2 regions of the Acidovorax sp. BL-A-41-H1 genome follow, and region 1 is predicted to be linked to the other one. Evidence: riboswitches for the same ligand, from Rfam matches in the RefSeq annotation. Region 1 holds a riboswitch; the other holds the start of a gene.

The links. Region 1 has a riboswitch for glycine ahead of gcvT (glycine cleavage system aminomethyltransferase GcvT). Riboswitches for the same ligand answer to the same signal wherever they lie in the genome.
Region 2: linked by a shared signal. The riboswitch ahead of ACTPOI_RS10310 (D-amino acid dehydrogenase) and the one ahead of gcvT (glycine cleavage system aminomethyltransferase GcvT) in region 1 are both predicted to bind glycine.

The regions. Positions count from the first base shown of each region.
Region 1 covers NZ_JBPVJQ010000005.1:323,040-331,543, forward strand. Annotated here, with positions in the region: gene soxC (sulfite dehydrogenase) at 1-1,177, shown strand, start outside; gene ACTPOI_RS12585 (c-type cytochrome) at 1,170-1,814, shown strand; gene ACTPOI_RS12590 (Crp/Fnr family transcriptional regulator) at 1,869-2,477, opposite strand; gene gcvP (aminomethyl-transferring glycine dehydrogenase) at 2,494-5,382, opposite strand; gene gcvH (glycine cleavage system protein GcvH) at 5,497-5,871, opposite strand; gene gcvT (glycine cleavage system aminomethyltransferase GcvT) at 5,966-7,102, opposite strand; glycine riboswitch at 7,154-7,277, opposite strand; glycine riboswitch at 7,291-7,396, opposite strand; gene ACTPOI_RS12610 (TRAP transporter large permease) at 7,403-8,504, opposite strand, start outside.
Region 2 covers NZ_JBPVJQ010000004.1:272,282-280,785, reverse strand. Annotated here, with positions in the region: gene ACTPOI_RS10350 (hypothetical protein) at 82-1,074, opposite strand; gene ACTPOI_RS10345 (helix-turn-helix domain-containing protein) at 1,212-1,943, shown strand; gene ACTPOI_RS10340 (TetR family transcriptional regulator) at 2,198-3,097, shown strand; gene ACTPOI_RS10335 (DUF2867 domain-containing protein) at 3,094-3,678, shown strand; gene ACTPOI_RS10330 (ABC1 kinase family protein) at 3,665-5,014, shown strand; gene ACTPOI_RS10325 (hypothetical protein) at 5,127-5,549, shown strand; gene ACTPOI_RS10320 (hypothetical protein) at 5,625-5,978, opposite strand; gene ACTPOI_RS10315 (YXWGXW repeat-containing protein) at 6,144-6,599, shown strand; glycine riboswitch at 6,786-6,906, shown strand; gene ACTPOI_RS10310 (D-amino acid dehydrogenase) at 7,007-8,320, shown strand.

The DNA of each region.
Region 1 (8,504 bases):
AAGCAGCGCCGCCACCCTGGCGCAGCCCGCGCAAACGCTGGCCGCAAGGCTGCCCGGGTCGATGGCACGGGCGGGCGGCGCAGACGTTCCGTATGGGCAGCCTTCGCTGCATGAAGCCGCTGTTCAGCGCACCCCATCGAACCATTCCGGGTTTGCCGTGTGGCGCACGCCGCTGGAGACACAGCGCGGCATCATCACGCCCAGCGGGCTGCATTTTGCGGTGCATCACAGTGGCATTCCCGAGGTCGATCCGCAGCGGCACAGTTTGCGTATCCACGGCCTGGTGCAGCGCCCGCTGCAGTTTGATGTGGAGCGGTTGCTTCGATACCCCATGGTCAGCCGGGTGCATTTTCTGGAGTGCGCGGGCAATTCGGCGGCTAACGCGTTGTCGCCGACCGCGATGGACCAGACCTTGGGTGAGATCGCGGGCGAGGTGTCATGCTCGGAATGGACGGGGGTGCCGCTGTCGTACCTGCTGCAGGAAGCAGGCGTCAAGGACACCGCCCGCTGGGTGGTGGTGGAGGGGGCGGACGGTGCTTCGCACAGCCGCAGCGTGCCCTTGCAGCCATTGAAGGAGCACGCCATGGTGGCGCTGTACCAGAACGGCGAGCGGTTGCGCCCGTCGCAGGGCTATCCCATGCGCCTGTTCATTCCGGGCTTTGAAGGCAACGTGAATGTGAAGTGGCTGCACCGGCTGGAGGTGACCGACGCGCCGGCCTACACCAAGGATGAGTCGGGCCTCTACACACAGCCGCTGGCGGATGGCCGTATCGAGCGCTTTGCCTTTCACATGGATGTGAAGTCGGTCATCACGCACCCGTCGGGCCGCCAGAGGCTGTCCGAGCCCCACGGTTTTTACGAGATCGCGGGACTCGCGTGGTCCGGCTACGGCCGCATTGCGCGCGTGGACGTCTCGGTGGACGGTGGGCGCACCTGGGCTGCCGCGCAACTGCACGGCCCGGTTCTGGATCGGGCATTCACCCGCTTCACGCTGCCCTGGCGCTGGTCCGGACGCAAGGCAGAGCTGATGAGCCGCGCCACCGATGAGCACGGGCGCACCCAGCCCCTGCGCAGCGAATGGAAGCGCCGCTACGCCATGCATTCGTTCAACCATTACAACGCAGTGCAGGCGTGGCGGGTGCAGGCCGATGGGCGGGTGGAGAACATGTATGCGTGAAGATCGCATCTGCTGCCAGTTGCGGATTGCAGCGTCCGCTTTGCGACGGTACTGGAAGGCAGGCTCCAGTGCGGTGGTCGCGTCGGTGCTGTGGGCCGTGCCCGGCGGGGGAGGTGCCAGCGAGGCCGTGGTGCCGCCACCCGCCATCGGCCTGGGCAAGGCGTTGACCGCCGAGGAGATCGAGCGCTACGCCATCACCGTGTTCCCGGACGGGCGTGGCCTGCCGCAAGGCCGCGGCACGGTGGAGCAGGGCGCCCGCCTGTACCAGATGCAGTGTGCCGCGTGCCACGGTGCGCGGGGCATCGAAGGGCCGGCGTCGCGCCTGGTGGGAACCGATGGATTCATTGGCTGGAGCGACCCCTTGCGGCCCCTGCGTGTGCGCAAGTACCCGCTGCAAGTGTTTTCGGTGGGGGCGATGTGGCCCCATGCCACGACGCTGTTTGACTATGTCCGCCGCGGCATGCCCATGCATGCCCCCAAGAGCCTGACCGACGAAGAGGTCTATGCGGTGACAGGCTATGTGCTGCACCTGAACGGCCTGGTGGCCCGCCAGGCCGTGATGGACCGCGAGACGCTGCCCAAAGTGGTGATGCCCGGGCTGGCAAGAACCGTATCGGCCTGGCCCGCAGAACGCTGAGGTGTGATGGCTATGCCGAGACGTCGTGGTGAGCATCTGCGTCCCGGCGGTGCCTCAAGCCACGCGATGCCCGTCCGCCATGCCCATCCGGGCGCGGATGCGTGAAAGCGAAACCGGTGAGATGCCGAGGTAGCTGGCCACCTGGTGTTGCGGAATCTGTGGCGCCAGTGGCCCGTACGCGGCCAGGAATGACTCGTAGCGTGCCTGCGCTGTCAAGCTGAGCAGTTCCGCTTCACGGTGCGCCTGCTGCGTGAACACGTGGCCGATGGCCTGCGCAAGAACGCCTTCGAGGTGCGGATGGGTGTTTTGCCACTGCCGGAGCGTGTCGTAGTCCAGTTCGACAGCATCCACCTGCGACAGCGCTTCGATGGCGTACGGACTGGGCACCACAAGGGGCGGCAGGCTGCCCCCCACCCAGTTGCCCGGGCCGTGAAAAGAACGGTTGCGCTCGGTGCCCTGATCGTTGAGGTAATACAGGCGGACCACTCCGCGCTCGATCAGCCAGCATCGGGTGGCGTTGTCGCCCGCGCGCTGCAACGGTGTGCCGGCTTCCAGCGTGCGCCGCAGCAGCGTCTTCCAATGCGCTGCTAGCGTTGGCTCCGCGCCCAGCAGCGCCGCGAGCGCCTCTGGGTCGCAGACATTGCACGGGGCCTCGGGCGTCATCAAAGGGCGGGCCCTGTCAGGCGTAGTCAGACACAGGGATGCAGCTGCACGACAGGTTGCGGTCGCCCCAGACGTTGTCCACGCGGCCCACAGGCGCCCAGTACTTGCCCTTGCGCAGGGCGGGCACGGGGTAGGCGGCGGCCTCGCGGCTGTAGGGGCGGGTCCAGTCGCCCGAGAGTAGGCTTTCTGCCGTGTGCGGTGCGTTCTTGAGCGGGTTGCTGTCCTGCGGCCATGCACCGGATTCGATCTGGCGGATCTCTTCGCGGATGGCGATCATCGCGTCGATAAAGCGGTCCAGCTCGTGCAGCGTCTCGCTTTCGGTGGGCTCCACCATCAGCGTGTTGGGCACCGGGAAGCTCAGCGTGGGCGCATGGAAGCCGTAGTCGATCAGGCGCTTGGCCACGTCCTCGGCCATCACGCCACTGGTGTCCTTGAGGTGGCGCAGGTCCAGGATGCACTCGTGGGCCACGTGACCATTGCTTGATGCGTACAGCGTGGGGTAGTGGTCCTTCAGGCGCACGCTGACGTAGTTGGCCGAGAGGATGGCCACTTCGGTGGCCGACTGCAGGCCCTCCGCGCCCATCATGCGGCAGTACATCCAGCTGATGGGCAGCACGGCGGCGTTGCCCAGCGGAGCAGCGCTGACGGCGCCCACGCCACCAGCCACGCCGGCCGTGGCATGGCCGGGCAGGAATGGGACCAGGTCTTGCACCACGCACACCGGGCCCACGCCGGGGCCGCCACCGCCGTGGGGAATGCAGAAGGTCTTGTGCAGGTTCAGGTGGCTCACGTCGCCGCCAAACTCGCCGGGAGCAGCCACGCCCACCAGGGCGTTCATGTTGGCACCGTCCACGTACACGCGGCCGCCGTGCTGGTGCACCAGCGCGCACAGTTCCTTTACGCTGGTCTCGAACACGCCGTGCGTGCTGGGGTAGGTGATCATCACGGCCGCCAGATTGGCGCTGTGCTGCTCGCACTTGGCCTTCAGGTCTGCCATGTCGACGTTGCCGTTGGTGTCGCACGCCGTCACCACCACCTGCATGCCCACCATCTGCGCGCTGGCAGGGTTGGTTCCGTGCGCGCTGCTGGGGATCAGGCAGATGTTGCGGTGCGCGTCGCCCTGCGCCTCGTGGTAGGCCTTGATGGCCAGCAGACCGGCGTATTCACCCTGGCTGCCAGCGTTGGGCTGCAGGCTGATGCCCGCGTAGCCCGTGGCCTGGCACAGCCAGGCGCGCAGTTGTTCGTCCAGCTCCTTGTAGCCCTGTAGCTGGTCGGCTGGAGCAAAGGGGTGCATGTGCGCAAACTCCGGCCAGGTGATCGGGATCATCTCGCTGGTCGCGTTGAGCTTCATGGTGCAGCTGCCCAGCGGGATCATGGTGCGGTCCAGCGCCAGGTCCTTGTCGGACAGCTGGCGGATGTAGCGAAGCATGCCGGTTTCGGAATGGTGCGTGTTGAAGACCGGGTGCGTGAGGTACTTGCTGGTGCGGCGCAGCTCGGCCGGGATCAGTGGCTCAACGCCCTTTTCAAAGGCGTCGAAGGTCGGCAGTGCCTGTCCGTCCTTGGCGAAGATCTTCCACAGCAGCTCGACATCGGCCCGTGTGGTGGTCTCGTCCAGCGAGATGCACAGGTACTCTTCGAAGTAAATCCGCAGGTTGGCGCCCATTTCTACTGCTTTGGCAGCTATGGATTTGGTAGCGCCAGCGGTGTGCAGGCTCACGGTGTCAAAAGTGGCTTGCGGGCGCACTGGCGCACCCAGCTGCTCCAGGCCGCGCGTGAGGATGGCTGTATAGCTGGCCACGCGCTGCGCAATGCAGCGCAGGCCTTCAGGACCGTGGTACACGGCGTACATGCTGGCGATCACGGCGGGCAGGACCTGGGCCGTGCAGATGTTGGACGTGGCCTTTTCGCGGCGGATGTGCTGCTCGCGCGTCTGCAGCGCCAGGCGGTAGGCGTGGTTGCCGTGCGCGTCCACGCTCACGCCCACCAGGCGGCCGGGCAGGCTGCGCTTGAATTCATCGCGGCAGGCCATGTAGGCCGCGTGCGGGCCGCCTGCGCCCATGGGCATGCCAAAGCGCTGGGTCGTACCCACCACGATGTCGGCGCCCCATTCGCCGGGCGGCGTGATCAGGGCCAGCGCCAGCAGGTCGGCTGCTGCAATGAAAGCTGCGTTGCGCGCGTGGGCCTTGTCCACCTCGGCACGCAGGTCGTCAATGCGGCCGCTGGTCGAGGGGTACTGCGCCAGCACGGCAAAATATTCGCCATCGAGCAGGGTGTTCCATTCTTCGGCCGAGTTGGCCAGATGCACCTCGATGCCCAGGGGCTTGGCGCGCGTCTGGATCACCTCGATGGTCTGCGGGTGCGCGTCGCCGGCCACCACGAACACGTTGCTCTTGCTCTTGACAGAGCGCTTGGCCAGCGTCATGGCTTCGGCCGCGGCAGTGGCTTCGTCCAGCATCGATGCGTTGGCAATGGGCATGCCGGTCAGGTCGCACACCATGGTCTGGAAGTTGACCAGCGCTTCCATGCGGCCCTGCGAGATCTCGGCCTGGTAGGGCGTGTAGGCGGTGTACCAGGCGGGGTTTTCCAGGATGTTGCGCAAGATGACGCCCGGCGTGTGCGTGCCGTAGTAGCCCTGGCCGATGAAGCTCTTGAGCACCTTGTTTTTCGATGCAATCGCCTTGAGTTCTGCCAGCGCTGCGGCCTCGGTGATGGGCAGTGGCAGGTCCATGGCGCGGCTGCGCGCAATCGAGCGCGGCACGATGCTTTCGATGAGCGCGCGGCGCGATGCCTCGCCAATCACGGACAGCATGTGCGCTTCATCAGCGGCATCGATACCGATGTGGCGTGGCAGGAATTCGGTGGCGTTTTCAAGCTCGCCAAGGGGCGTGGCGGATTGCATCAGCATGGGGCAGTCTCGTGAGGGCGGGGTTGGGGTGGGGCCGGGCGCTGGTGCGCGGGCGGTGGGGCCCGTGCCGGGCATGGCCCGGCGCCATGCCCGCAAACGCATCGCGCTGATCGATCAGGCGTTCTTGGCGAACTCGGTGTAGGTGGCTTCGTCCAGCAGGGCGTCGAGCTGTGCGGCGTCCGACAGCTTGACCTTGAAGAACCAGCCGCTGTTCAGCGGGTCGGTGTTGGCCAGCGAAGGATCGGCGCGCAGGGCTTCGTTCACTTCGGTGACTTCGCCCGAGACGGGCATGTACACGTCGGCAGCGGCCTTGACGGACTCGACCACACCAGCGACTTCGCCTTGGGCAAAGGTCTTGCCGACTTCGGGCAGGTCCACAAACACCACGTCACCCAGGGCGTCCTGGGCGTGCACGGTGATGCCGACGATGGCGGCATTCTGGTCAGCGACGTTGATCCATTCGTGGTCTTTGGAGAATTTGACGGTCATGGGGGGCTCCTCAAAAATTGATGGTTGAACAGGTAAGAGACTGCACTGCGCAATGTAGCGGGCCCGCGGGCAGCATGGCCGCGGGCGCCCGGCGTCAGCCTCTGAAATAGTTGGCCGGCACGAAGGGCATGGCGCGCACTTCCATCGGCACCGGCTTGCCGCGCACGATGGCATTCACGCGCGTGCCAATGGCAGCAAACGCAGGCGCCACGTAGCCCATGGCCACGGGTTCGTTCACCGTGGGCCCCAGCAGGCCGCTGGTGACCTCACCGATCTTCTGGCCGTCGGTGCTCTGCAGCTCGGTGTGGTCGCGCACGGGTACGCGCTCCAGCGCGACCAGGCCCACGCGCTTGCGCAGCAGGCTGGCAGGGTTGTCGATCTGCGCCAGTACCTTGTCGGCACCAGGGAAGCCACCTGCGCGCGCACCGCCTGTGCGGCGCACTTTCTGGATGGCCCAGTTCAGCGCGGCCTCGGGCGGTGTGGTGGTGGTGTCGATGTCGTTGCCATACAGGCACAGGCCGGCTTCCAGGCGCAGCGAGTTGCGGGCGCCCAGGCCGATGGGCTTGACCTCTGGCTGGGCCAGCAGGGCGCGTGCCAGCGTATCGGCCTGCGCGGCGGGCACCGAGATTTCAAAGCCGTCTTCACCCGTGTAGCCGCTGCGCGTGACAAAACAGTCGCAGCCTGCAATGCTGAAGTCGCCACCGGTCATGAAGACCAGCTTTGCAACGCCGGGCGCCAGGCGCGCCAGTGCAGTGACGGCCTGCGGGCCCTGCAGCGCCAGCAGTGCGTGGTCGGGCATGGGGATGACCTGGCAGCGCTGACCGATGCGCTCGGTGATATGGGCGATGTCGCCCACCTTGCAGGCACCGTTGACGATCACGAAGATCTCATTGTTGCCCTTGTTGAAGAACATCAGGTCGTCAATGATCGTGCCTTCGTCGGTCAGCAGCAGACCGTAGCGCTGCTTGCCCACTGGCAGGTCGATCACGTCCACCGGCATCAGACTCTCGAACGCAGCCGCGGCGTCGGGCCCCACCAGTTTGAGCTGGCCCATGTGCGACACATCAAAAAGGCCGGCGGCCTGACGGGTGTGCAGATGCTCAGCCATGAGGCCTGCGGGGTACTGCACAGGCATGGAATAGCCGGCAAAGGGGACCATGCGCGCGCCCAGCTCGATGTGCAGGGCGTTCAGGGGCGTGGTGAGCAGGGGGGCGGCAGCAGGGGATGACATGGGCGGGGCTCCGGGCAAATGGGGGCCGCGGCCTTCAACGATGGCCGCGGTATTTGCCCTGCTGTCCGCTTTACCTGAGAGATTCACCGCAGCGCCCTGGCTGGCCCTGCGGTTTGCTCCTTCGGTGGATGGGGGCCGCGCGTGGGCGGTGCCATCTCTCTCCAGCAAGGGAACGCCCGCATCACTGCGGGCGGTTGTCAGTCCTTTTGCCTGAGCGTTCGGCTGCTGCCTGCGCCTTCGGCGGTGCAGCGCGAGCCATTCACTGGCCGGCGCACTCTCTCCTGACGGCCTCGATTCTACCTACTTTGCGTACACCAGGTCCCGCAGGAAGAGCGAGATGGATGGCACATACGTGATGATCAATAGGCACGCGAAGATCACGCCCACGAATGGCAACAGGTGCGGGATGATCCGGTCGAGCGATATCCGGGCCACCGTGCAGGCCGCAAACAGGTTCACGCCAAAGGGCGGCGTGATCATGCCCAGCGCAAGATTCACGACCATGATCAGGCCGAAGTGAACGGGGTCGATACCGAAGTGCACCGCCACAGGCGCCAGGATGGGCGCGAGCACGATGATGGCCGCACTGGTCTCGATGAACATCCCGATGATGAACAGTGCCGCGTTGACGCCCAAGAGGAAGAGGGCGGGCGACTGCAGCACGGCTTCAAGCCAGCGGCCAATGGCATCGGGCACGCCCGCGCGGGTGATAAGGAAGGCAAAGAGACCAGCGTTCGCGATGATGAACATGATCACCGCTGAAGAGATCGCAGACTTGCGCAGGATGGCGAACAGGTCCTTGAGCTTGATCTCGCGGTAGATCACGACCCCCACTACCAGCGCGTAAAAAACAGCCACTGCGGACGCTTCGGTGGGCGTGAAGACACCCCCGTAAATGCCGCCCAGGATGATCACGGGCATCAGCAGTGCCCAGCCGGCCTGCAGCGTGGCCTTGCCAAACGACATGCGGCCTTCGCCATCGTTCTTGCCCCAGCCCTTGTATTTGCAGTAGGCCCACACAAACAGCATCAGCGCGCCGCTGATCAAAAGACCCGGGCCAAAACCGGCGATGAACAGCTCGCCAATCGACACCTCGGCGCTCACCCCGTACAGGATCATCGGAATGGATGGCGGAATGATCACGCCCAGCTCGGCGCTGGTCGCCTGCAGCGCAGCCGCATAGCTCGTGGGGTAGCCGTGCTTGATGAGCGCCGGGATGAGGATCGCGCCGATGGCAAACGTGGTGGCCACCGACGAGCCCGACACGGCCGCAAAGATCATGCAGGTGAGCACGCAGGTCATGGGCAGGCCGCCCTGCACGCCACCGACAATGCTCTTGGCAAACTCCACCAGGCGGCGCGAGATGCCGCCGGTCTCCATCAGGTTGCCAGCCAGGATGAAG
Region 2 (8,504 bases), on a different contig from region 1:
GAATCAGCGCGCCGTGTGCTCTGTGGCCTCGGGCGGTCTGCCGCGTTGCAAATACTCGCAATAGCTCGGCTATTGCTGCGGCTATTGCTGCGTTTTGCGCCTTGCAGCCCGTCCCGATCCGCAGCGCTCACTTACCGCTTGATTTGTGCAGAGCCCCCCAGCGACCCCGTTGTGGGCGCCATTCTGCCCCCACGCCATGGTTTGCGGCAGGCCCATGTGCGCCGTGCGCGCAGCGTATGGCGCTCTCGCCCCCAGGCTGCGCACGGCAAGCAGCACGGGCCACGCGGCAGCCGCAGCGGCCAGGTGCTTGAGCGTGTGGCCCGACACCCAGCCCGTGGCGTCCAGCACCGAATGGTCGGCCGCCTCAAACAGCTTGGCCAGCGCATACAGGCCGATGACGGCGCCCAGGTGCACCGCCAGCGCACGCCGGCGCAGCGGGAACAGCGCCGGCACCGCCAGCAGTGCCACCACGAGCATGCCGCCGATCTGCACCACGGCCCAGGGCATCAGGTTGCCGGTGCGCGCCCACCAGCCCACCGCCAGGGGCCCGGCCAGCAGCACGGCAGCAGCGGCCAGCGCACCCGCCCGCTCGCTCACGCGGCCCGCGGCCGCCAGCCCCAGCAGGCCCGCAAACGGCAGCACCATGCCCAGGCGGTCCCACACCAGGCCCGCATCGCCCGGCGCCCAGTGGTACACCGCAGAGCCCGCGGCAGTGGCGACCAGCCCGCCAAAGAACAGGTATGCGCAGCCACGCGATGCCGCATCCAGCGCGCCCTGCCGCACGCGGCGCAGGGCCAGCAGGCCCCACAGGCCAGCGACGGCAAAGGGCAGGTTGCTCAGCACATCCATGGCGCACGGGATGCCCCACAGCGTACGGCCATCGGCAAAGTCGTGCTGGTGCAGGCTGGCGGGCAGTACAGGCCCCAGGCAGGCCAGCGCCAGCAGGGCGAGCGCCACGCACAGCAGCGCGATTTCCGTGCGCAGCAAGGGGCCGCGGTGGAGCCCGGGCGCGGCGGTACCGGTGCGCAATGCGGCGGGTGTCCTCGAGCGGGACGGAACGGGACGGTGGGTCATTCGAGAGCTCCTGTGTCGGTGGTGACGGGTGAGGCGCAGTGTGGAAGTGCGCAGCCCGCAACACCGCAAAAAGTCGCTCAGGGGGCTACCCAAGATCCCGCCAGTATTGATAATCGATACCAAGGAGCCCCACCGACATGAGCACCACCGCCGACCTCGTCACCGCCCTGAAGAAGGAACTCAAGACCGCGCAGATGACCTACGCAGACTTGGCGCAGGCGCTGGGCATGGCGGAGTCCAGCGTCAAGCGCATGCTGGCCAAGGGCGACATGCCGCTGTCGCGCATCGACGCCATCTGCCGCGCGCTGGCGCTGGACTTTGCCGACCTGGCCCGCCGCGTGGCCGACGACCAGCCCCTGCTGAAAGAGCTGACCCACGAGCAGGAAAAGGCCGTGGTGGCCGACAAGAAGCTGCTGCTGATGGCGATCTGCGTGCTGAGCCAGTGGACGCTGGAGCAGGTGACCACCAACTACCGGCTCACCGAGGCCGAGGGCATCCGCTATCTGGCGCAGCTTGACCGCATCGGCATCATCGAGCTGCGCCCGCTCAACCGCTACCGCCTGAAGCTGGCCAAGACCTTCCGGTGGCGCCCGCATGGCCCGGTGATGAACTACTTTCGCGAGCATGCGCTGCTCGACTACTTTGCAGGCGGCTTCGATGGCGCGGGCGAAGGCGTGCTGCTGGTGCACGGCAACATCAGCCGTGGCCTGGCGCCCGCCTTCATGGAACGCATGCAGCGCGTGGCCCAGGACTTTGCCCAGCAGCACCTGGCCGACCAGAAGCTGCCCGAACGCGAGCGCGAGGGCTACACCCTGCTGCTGGCCATGCGCAGCTGGGAGTTCGAGGCCTTTGCCAACATGCGCAAGTGAGCGCCTGACACGCGGCTGGAGCACCAGCGCAGGCGGGCATTGCCCGGGCGACTGCGCCGCCAATGCAACGCCCCGCCCCGCCCCGCCCGCAAAGCTTTAACTACTAATTTAATAGCAACCCAGGCAATCAAAACCTGGACTTGAGGCCAAAAGCGCCTCAAATGTCGCTTTCTGGTGCCGCACCGCCGTGCTTGACCGCATAAACGGAAACTACTATTCTTTAAATGAACTTTTTAATCATTTAAAGAATAGCGATGAAAACCACCCGCCAGCAGCAAGACGCCACGCGCCGCCAGATCGTGGCCAGCGCGGTGGACCTGATGACCCGCCAGGGCTTTGACGGCACGACGATGAAGGACATCGCCCGCGCCGCCGGCATTGGCGACGCCACGATCTACAAGTACTTCCCCACCAAGGACCGCATCGTGCTGGGCTACCTTGACGAGGTGGTGCAAAGCGCCCTGGCCGACACACTGCAGACGCCCGGCTTTACCGACTACGGCCTGCAGGAAAAGCTGCAGCGCCTGACCGATGCGGTGCTGGAGCGCCTGCTGCCCGACCGCGAGTTTGCCGCGCAGGTGCGCGGGCTGGCGGGGCGCTCGCCGCTGTCGATGCTGGCCGAGCCGCTGGCCGCGCGCCAGGCGCTGCGCGAGGCGGTGGCCAGCTTTCTCGAAGCGGCCGAGGCCGCAGGCGAGATCGAGCCGTGCGACTTCAAGAACCTGGCAGGCAGCCTGTACACCGACTATCTGGTGGGCGTGGTCGGCTACTGGCTGGCCGATACATCGGATGAATTTGCCGACACCACGCAGCTGGTGGACCTGTCGCTGGGCGTGCTGGTGCAGGCGCTGCGCAGCGGGCTGGTCAACCGCGTGCTGCAGCTGGGCGGCTTTGTGCTGCGCAGCCAGATGGCCCGCATGGCACAGCACGGCAGCGGGCTGCTGGGCATGCTGCAGATGGCGCGCGGCGCGCTGGGCGCGGTGCCCACCGCAGGACAGCGCGGCGCAGCGCCCGCTGCTACCGGGCCCGACGCCACCGCAAAGCCCGCCCCGGCTACACGCAAGCCGCGTACCCCCACGGCAGCTGCTCCCAACGATGCCAGCGCCACCAAAGCCCCCGCCCGGACCACTGCACGCGCCAAGAAAGCCACGCCATGAGCCACCCCGCCTCCACCACCGCCCACACCGGCGTTCTGCCCACCGCACGCGCCATCGCAGTGCCGCCCGGCACCGCCATCCACGCCACGCTGCACGGGTCGGACTTCCACGACGCCTACGAGGTGCCCGATCACCACCCCGACCGCCCCGCCCTGCAAGCCTGGCTGGACGTGGCCGCGCAGACGCCGGCGTGGATTCGCGCGCTGATGCTGGTGCGCAACAAGGCCGTGCGCCTGGTCGGACTGAAGGACGTGGGCCAGCTGCAGGATGGCTACCCTCCTGCCAGCGGCAAGGCCCTGAACGATGCCACCAGCTACGCCGTGGGCGACCGCGTGGGCATCTTCCGCATCCGTTTCCTGAGTGATCGCGAGGTCATCCTGGGTCAGGACGATCGCCACCTCGACGTGCAGGTGTCCATCCTGAAACACGTCGAGGGCAGCGCGGCGCCCACCCTGGTGCTGACCACCGTGGTGCACATCCACAACGCGCTCGGCCATGCCTACATGGCGGTGATCACGCCGTTTCACCGGGTGATTGCACGCAGCCTCACGCAACGCATGTCCGGCCATGGGCAGCACTGACGCACCGCGCACGGGCCGGCTGGCCCGCAGCGCCATCACCGGGCTGGCGGCGGCACGCATCGGCATGGCCGAGCTGGGCCAGCGCGTGCGGCAGCACACACCCCAGGCTCAGGCAGACCACGAAGCCGCCGTGGGCCGCATCCTGTTCGCCGCACTGGGCCAGCTGCGCGGCACGGCGCTCAAAGTGTCGCAGCTGCTGAGCATGCACCCCGATGTGCTGCCCGAAGGCGTGCGCCGCGAACTGGCGCGCGCCCAGCACCAGGCCACGCCGCTCAACCGCGCCTTGGTGGGCCGCGTGTTCCGCCAGGCCTTTGGCGCCGAACCCGAGGCGCTGTTCAGCCGTTTCGAGCCCACCGCCTTTGCCGCAGCCAGCCTGGGCCAGGTGCACCGCGCCGAGCTGGCAGGCCACGGCACCGTGGCCGTCAAGGTGCAATACCCCGGCATTGCCGCCACCATCGGCAGCGACATGAAGCTGATGCGCGCCGCGCTGGCCACACTGGGCCACACCGGCATGCCCGTACCCGCCCCAGCCGTGGTCGATAGCGTGATGGATGGCATCGAAGCTACGCTGCTGCGCGAAGTGGACTACCTGCGCGAGGCCGAAGCAATGGAATGGTTTGCGCAGCACGCAGCCCTGCCGGGCATCGTGATGGCGCAGCCGGTGATGTCGCACACGCGGGCGCAGGTGCTTACGCAGCAGCACCTGCCCGGGCTGCACATCGATGCCTGGCTTGCTACCGGCCCCACGCAGCATGCGCGCGACGCAGCGGGCCAGGCACTGTGGGACTGGTTCATGCACTGCATCTGGGTACTGGGCCGGGTGCATGCCGACCCGCACCCGGGCAACTTCCTGTTCATGCCCGCCGAAGCGGCTGACCGCGGTTGCCGCGTAGGTGTGCTGGATTTCGGCTGCACGCAGCAGCTTTCGCCCGCGTTCCGTGCAGGCGTCGCGCAAGCCTGGGCCGCACTGCTGCGGCCCGAAGCCGACCCCGCGCGCAGCGCCGGGGTGCTGGCTGCCTACCAGTTGCTCGGGCTTATCAGCCCTGTCATCACGCCGCAGCAATACGCCGCCGAGATGGCGCCCGCACTGGCCGACATGCAGGCGTGGCAGATCGAGCCTTTCACGCAAGCGGTGTTCGACTTTGGCACCAAGCGCCCGCCGCCCATCACCCGCGCCGACCACCAGCGCGTGCTGGGGCGGCACCTGTCCCATGTGCCTGGCGAGATGCCGGGATTCGAGCGCATGTGGATGGGGCTGATGCACCTGCTCACGCGGCTGGGTGCGCGGGTGCACACAGGGGCAGACGTGATGCTGGCATACGGGGGTGGGCCATGACGCACCCATGGGCCCTGCACTGCTACCCGTGCGCCGCGGCATCCAAGGCAGGCCGTATCGCGGGCGCAGGCGGATGCGTGGCAGTGTGCATAGGGCGGCATAAGGGATGCCCATGAACCCGCTGCTGATGGCTGCCGCCGTAGGGCTGGCACTGGTGGGGCTGGTGCATTCGGTGCTGGGCGAGATCATGGTGTTCCGCGCGCTGCGAAGGCAAGGCATGGCAGCCCGCGGCATGCGTCACAACGAGGGCGGCGCCCCCTCGCCCGTGGCGCCATGGGCGCTTGCGCTGCCCCGGGAGCACCTGGGAATCGTGTGGGCCACCTGGCACCTGGTCACGCTGCTCGGCTGGGCCCTGGCCGCTGTGCTGTGGCGCCTGGGGACTGTGCCCTCCGATGCCGCGCTGGCTGTCTGGGTGGCCGATGTCGCGGGCCTGGTCACACTGGCCGGCGGGATGCTGGTGCTGTACGCAACCCGCGCGCGGCACCCCGGCTGGGCGGCCCTGCTGGTGGTGGCCGCCCTGGTGTGGTGGCGCTAGCCGCCGAAGTCCTTGGTTGATGGTTGTGGCGGAGCGTGCCCAAGACGTGGGCCGACGGATTAGTGCAGCGGGTCTCTAGGCCTTGAGAGCGAGACAGTTGAGGAGCAGCAGCGCGGCCCCCGGAACCATCAACAACAACGTGCCTGCAAGGCCCCCGACCCCAGTCGAGACCACAGCGCCCGCCAGCACGATGACGGCCAGCCAGCAGGCGGCCGACCCCACGGCAACGGACCTTGCAAAGCGGGACGCCTGCCTGCGCGACGCCGCGAGAGCAGCGAGGCACGGGAACAGCACGACCACCACCATCAGCGTGCTGTCGATGTCCCAATCGTCGGGCACATAAAGAGTCCCGAGGCCGATGAGCACCACCCCGCCCAGCACAGCAAGGCCGTTGAGGAGCACGACGGCAAGGGTCAGCGGTGGCGACATCGGCATGCTGCAAAGGGTACCAGCCCCGTCGCCGAATCCGCGTTGATCTCCTGCACCAGGACACACAACTTCACAAGACTTCGCATAGGCCCTACGCCTGCTTGACGGCGGCTGTTCAGCATCAAGGCTCCGGTTCCGCAAGGGACGCTTTCCGAGGAGTTCACCATGGCACGCCATGCTCTTGTTGCAGTTTCCATCGCCCTCGCTTCGCTGGGCACCACCGCCGTGGCGCAGGCGCAGACCAGCGCCACCATCGTCGTGCAGGCGGGCAGCCCGCAACACTACGGGTACGCGGCACCCGTGCCCGTGCAATACGGTGCGCCACCACCACCGCGGTACGAAGCGGTGCCGCACCCGCGGCGCGGCATGGCATGGGTACCCGGCCACTGGGAGTGGCGCGGCCACCGCCATGTGTGGATGTCGGGCTACTGGGTGAAGGCGCGGCCTGGCTACCACTACCGCGCCCACCAGTGGCAGGAGCGCGACGGTCGCTGGTACGCCGAGCCCGGCCGTTGGGACCGCGACGGTGATGGTGTGGCCAACCGGCACGACCGGGACCGCGACGGCGACGGCGTGCGCAACCGCAACGACCGCCGGCCCGACAACCCGTACCGCTACTGACCGGGCGCCCCTGCCGCGCCCTCCATTACGGGGGGCGGGCTTCCATCAGCAAGGATTGCGGTTCATTAGCGCGCCGCCCCGCCTAGAATCGCGCTCAGCAGGAGAGCAGCGGCCCGCCCCACCGGCAGCCACTGCACCGAAGGCGCAAACTCCCATACACGCTCAGGTTCCGTACTGCACCATTTTTAAAAGCCGTCTGGAGAGCCGCTGCAACCCGCCACAGGGTCTGCAGCGCACCGAAGGAGCAAGCCGCAGCCCGGGTGGGATGGCGGTGAATCTCTCAGGTACCAAGGACAGGGGGAGCGGCAGCTTGGCGGATGTGCGCCGGTTGCTTTTATCATGCTATTGATTCAATAGCTGCACCCGCACACCCATCAAGCGCCAGAGCCCTGAAAGGCTTGAAAATCATGCGCGTTATCGTTTTGGGTGCCGGCCTGCTCGGCGTGACCTCTGCCTACTTCCTCTCGCAACTCGGCCACGAAGTGACCGTGATCGACCGCCAGGGCGCGCCCGGCGCCGAGACCAGCTTTGCCAACGGCGGGCAGATCTCGGTCAGCCATGCCGAACCCTGGGCCAACCCCAGCGCGCCGCTGAAGGTGCTGCAGTGGCTGGGCAAGGAAGACGCTCCCCTGCTGTTCCGCCTGCGCGCCGACATGCGCCAGTGGCTGTGGGGCCTGTCGTTCCTGCGCAATTGCACACCCGCCCGCACGCGCCACAACATCGAGCAGATCGTGAGCCTGGGCACCTACAGCCGCGACACGCTGCAGCAGCTGCGCGCTGCCACCGGCATCCAGTACGACCAGCGCACGCAAGGCATCCTGCACTTCTATACCAACGCCAAGGAATTCGACGGTGCGTTGGCCCCCGCCGAGCAGATGCGCGCGCTGGGCTGCGAGCGCCAGGTGATCAGCGCCGACGAGGCTGTGCGCATCGAGCCCGCCCTGGCCCACATCCGCCCGCAGCTGGCCGGTGCCACCTTCACGGCCGAAGACGAATCGGGCGACGCCAACCAGTTCACGCGCGAGCTGGCCAAGCTGTGTGAAGCCGCGGGCGTGCAGTTCCGCATGGGCCACCACATCACGGCCCTGCGCGAAGTGGCAGGCCGCATTGACCATGTGGAAGTGACCAACGCCGAAGGCCGCTTCGAGCGCGTGCGTGGCGATGCGTTTGTGCTGGCCATGGGCTCGTTCAGCCCCCTGCTGGCGCAGCCCCTGGGCATCAGCCTACCGATCTACCCGGCCAAGGGCTACTCGGTGACCATGCCCGTCAAGGACGCGAGCATGGCCCACCAGGTCAGCCTGACGGACGACGAGTTCAAGCTGGTGTTCTCGCGCTACACCAGCGAGCGCGGCGACCGCCTGCGCATTGCGGGCACGGCCGAGCTCAACGGCTATGACCGCAACCTGAACCAGGTGCGCTGCGACGCCATCGTGCGCCGGGTGGAACAGCTCTTCCCCGGTGCGGGCGACACCACGCAGGCCCAGTTCTGGACCGGCCTGCGCCCTGCCACCCCCAGCAACGTGCCGCTGATCGGCAAGACGAAAGTGGGCAACCTGTTCCTCAACACCGGCCACGGCACGCTGGGCTGGACGCACGCCTGCGGCTCGGGCAAGTCCATTGCCCGCATCGTGAGCGGCCTGGCCCCCGAGCTGGACTTCGACTTCACCGGCATGGCCCGCCCAGCCGCCCCGGCAGTGCTCAGCGCACAAGGCGTGCGTTGATCCGTTTGCTCTTCTTTTAATAGCTTAAGAAGCTTATAAAACGGGCGTCAGCAGCCCATCACACGATCCATCGTGCCCGCTTGCAGCCTTGCATGCGGGCACTTTCTTTGGTGCAGCCCCGGAAGAGGGCACAGGCCGACCCGACCCGACACCGGGCGCCGGGAACGGCGGTGCCGGCAGCCCG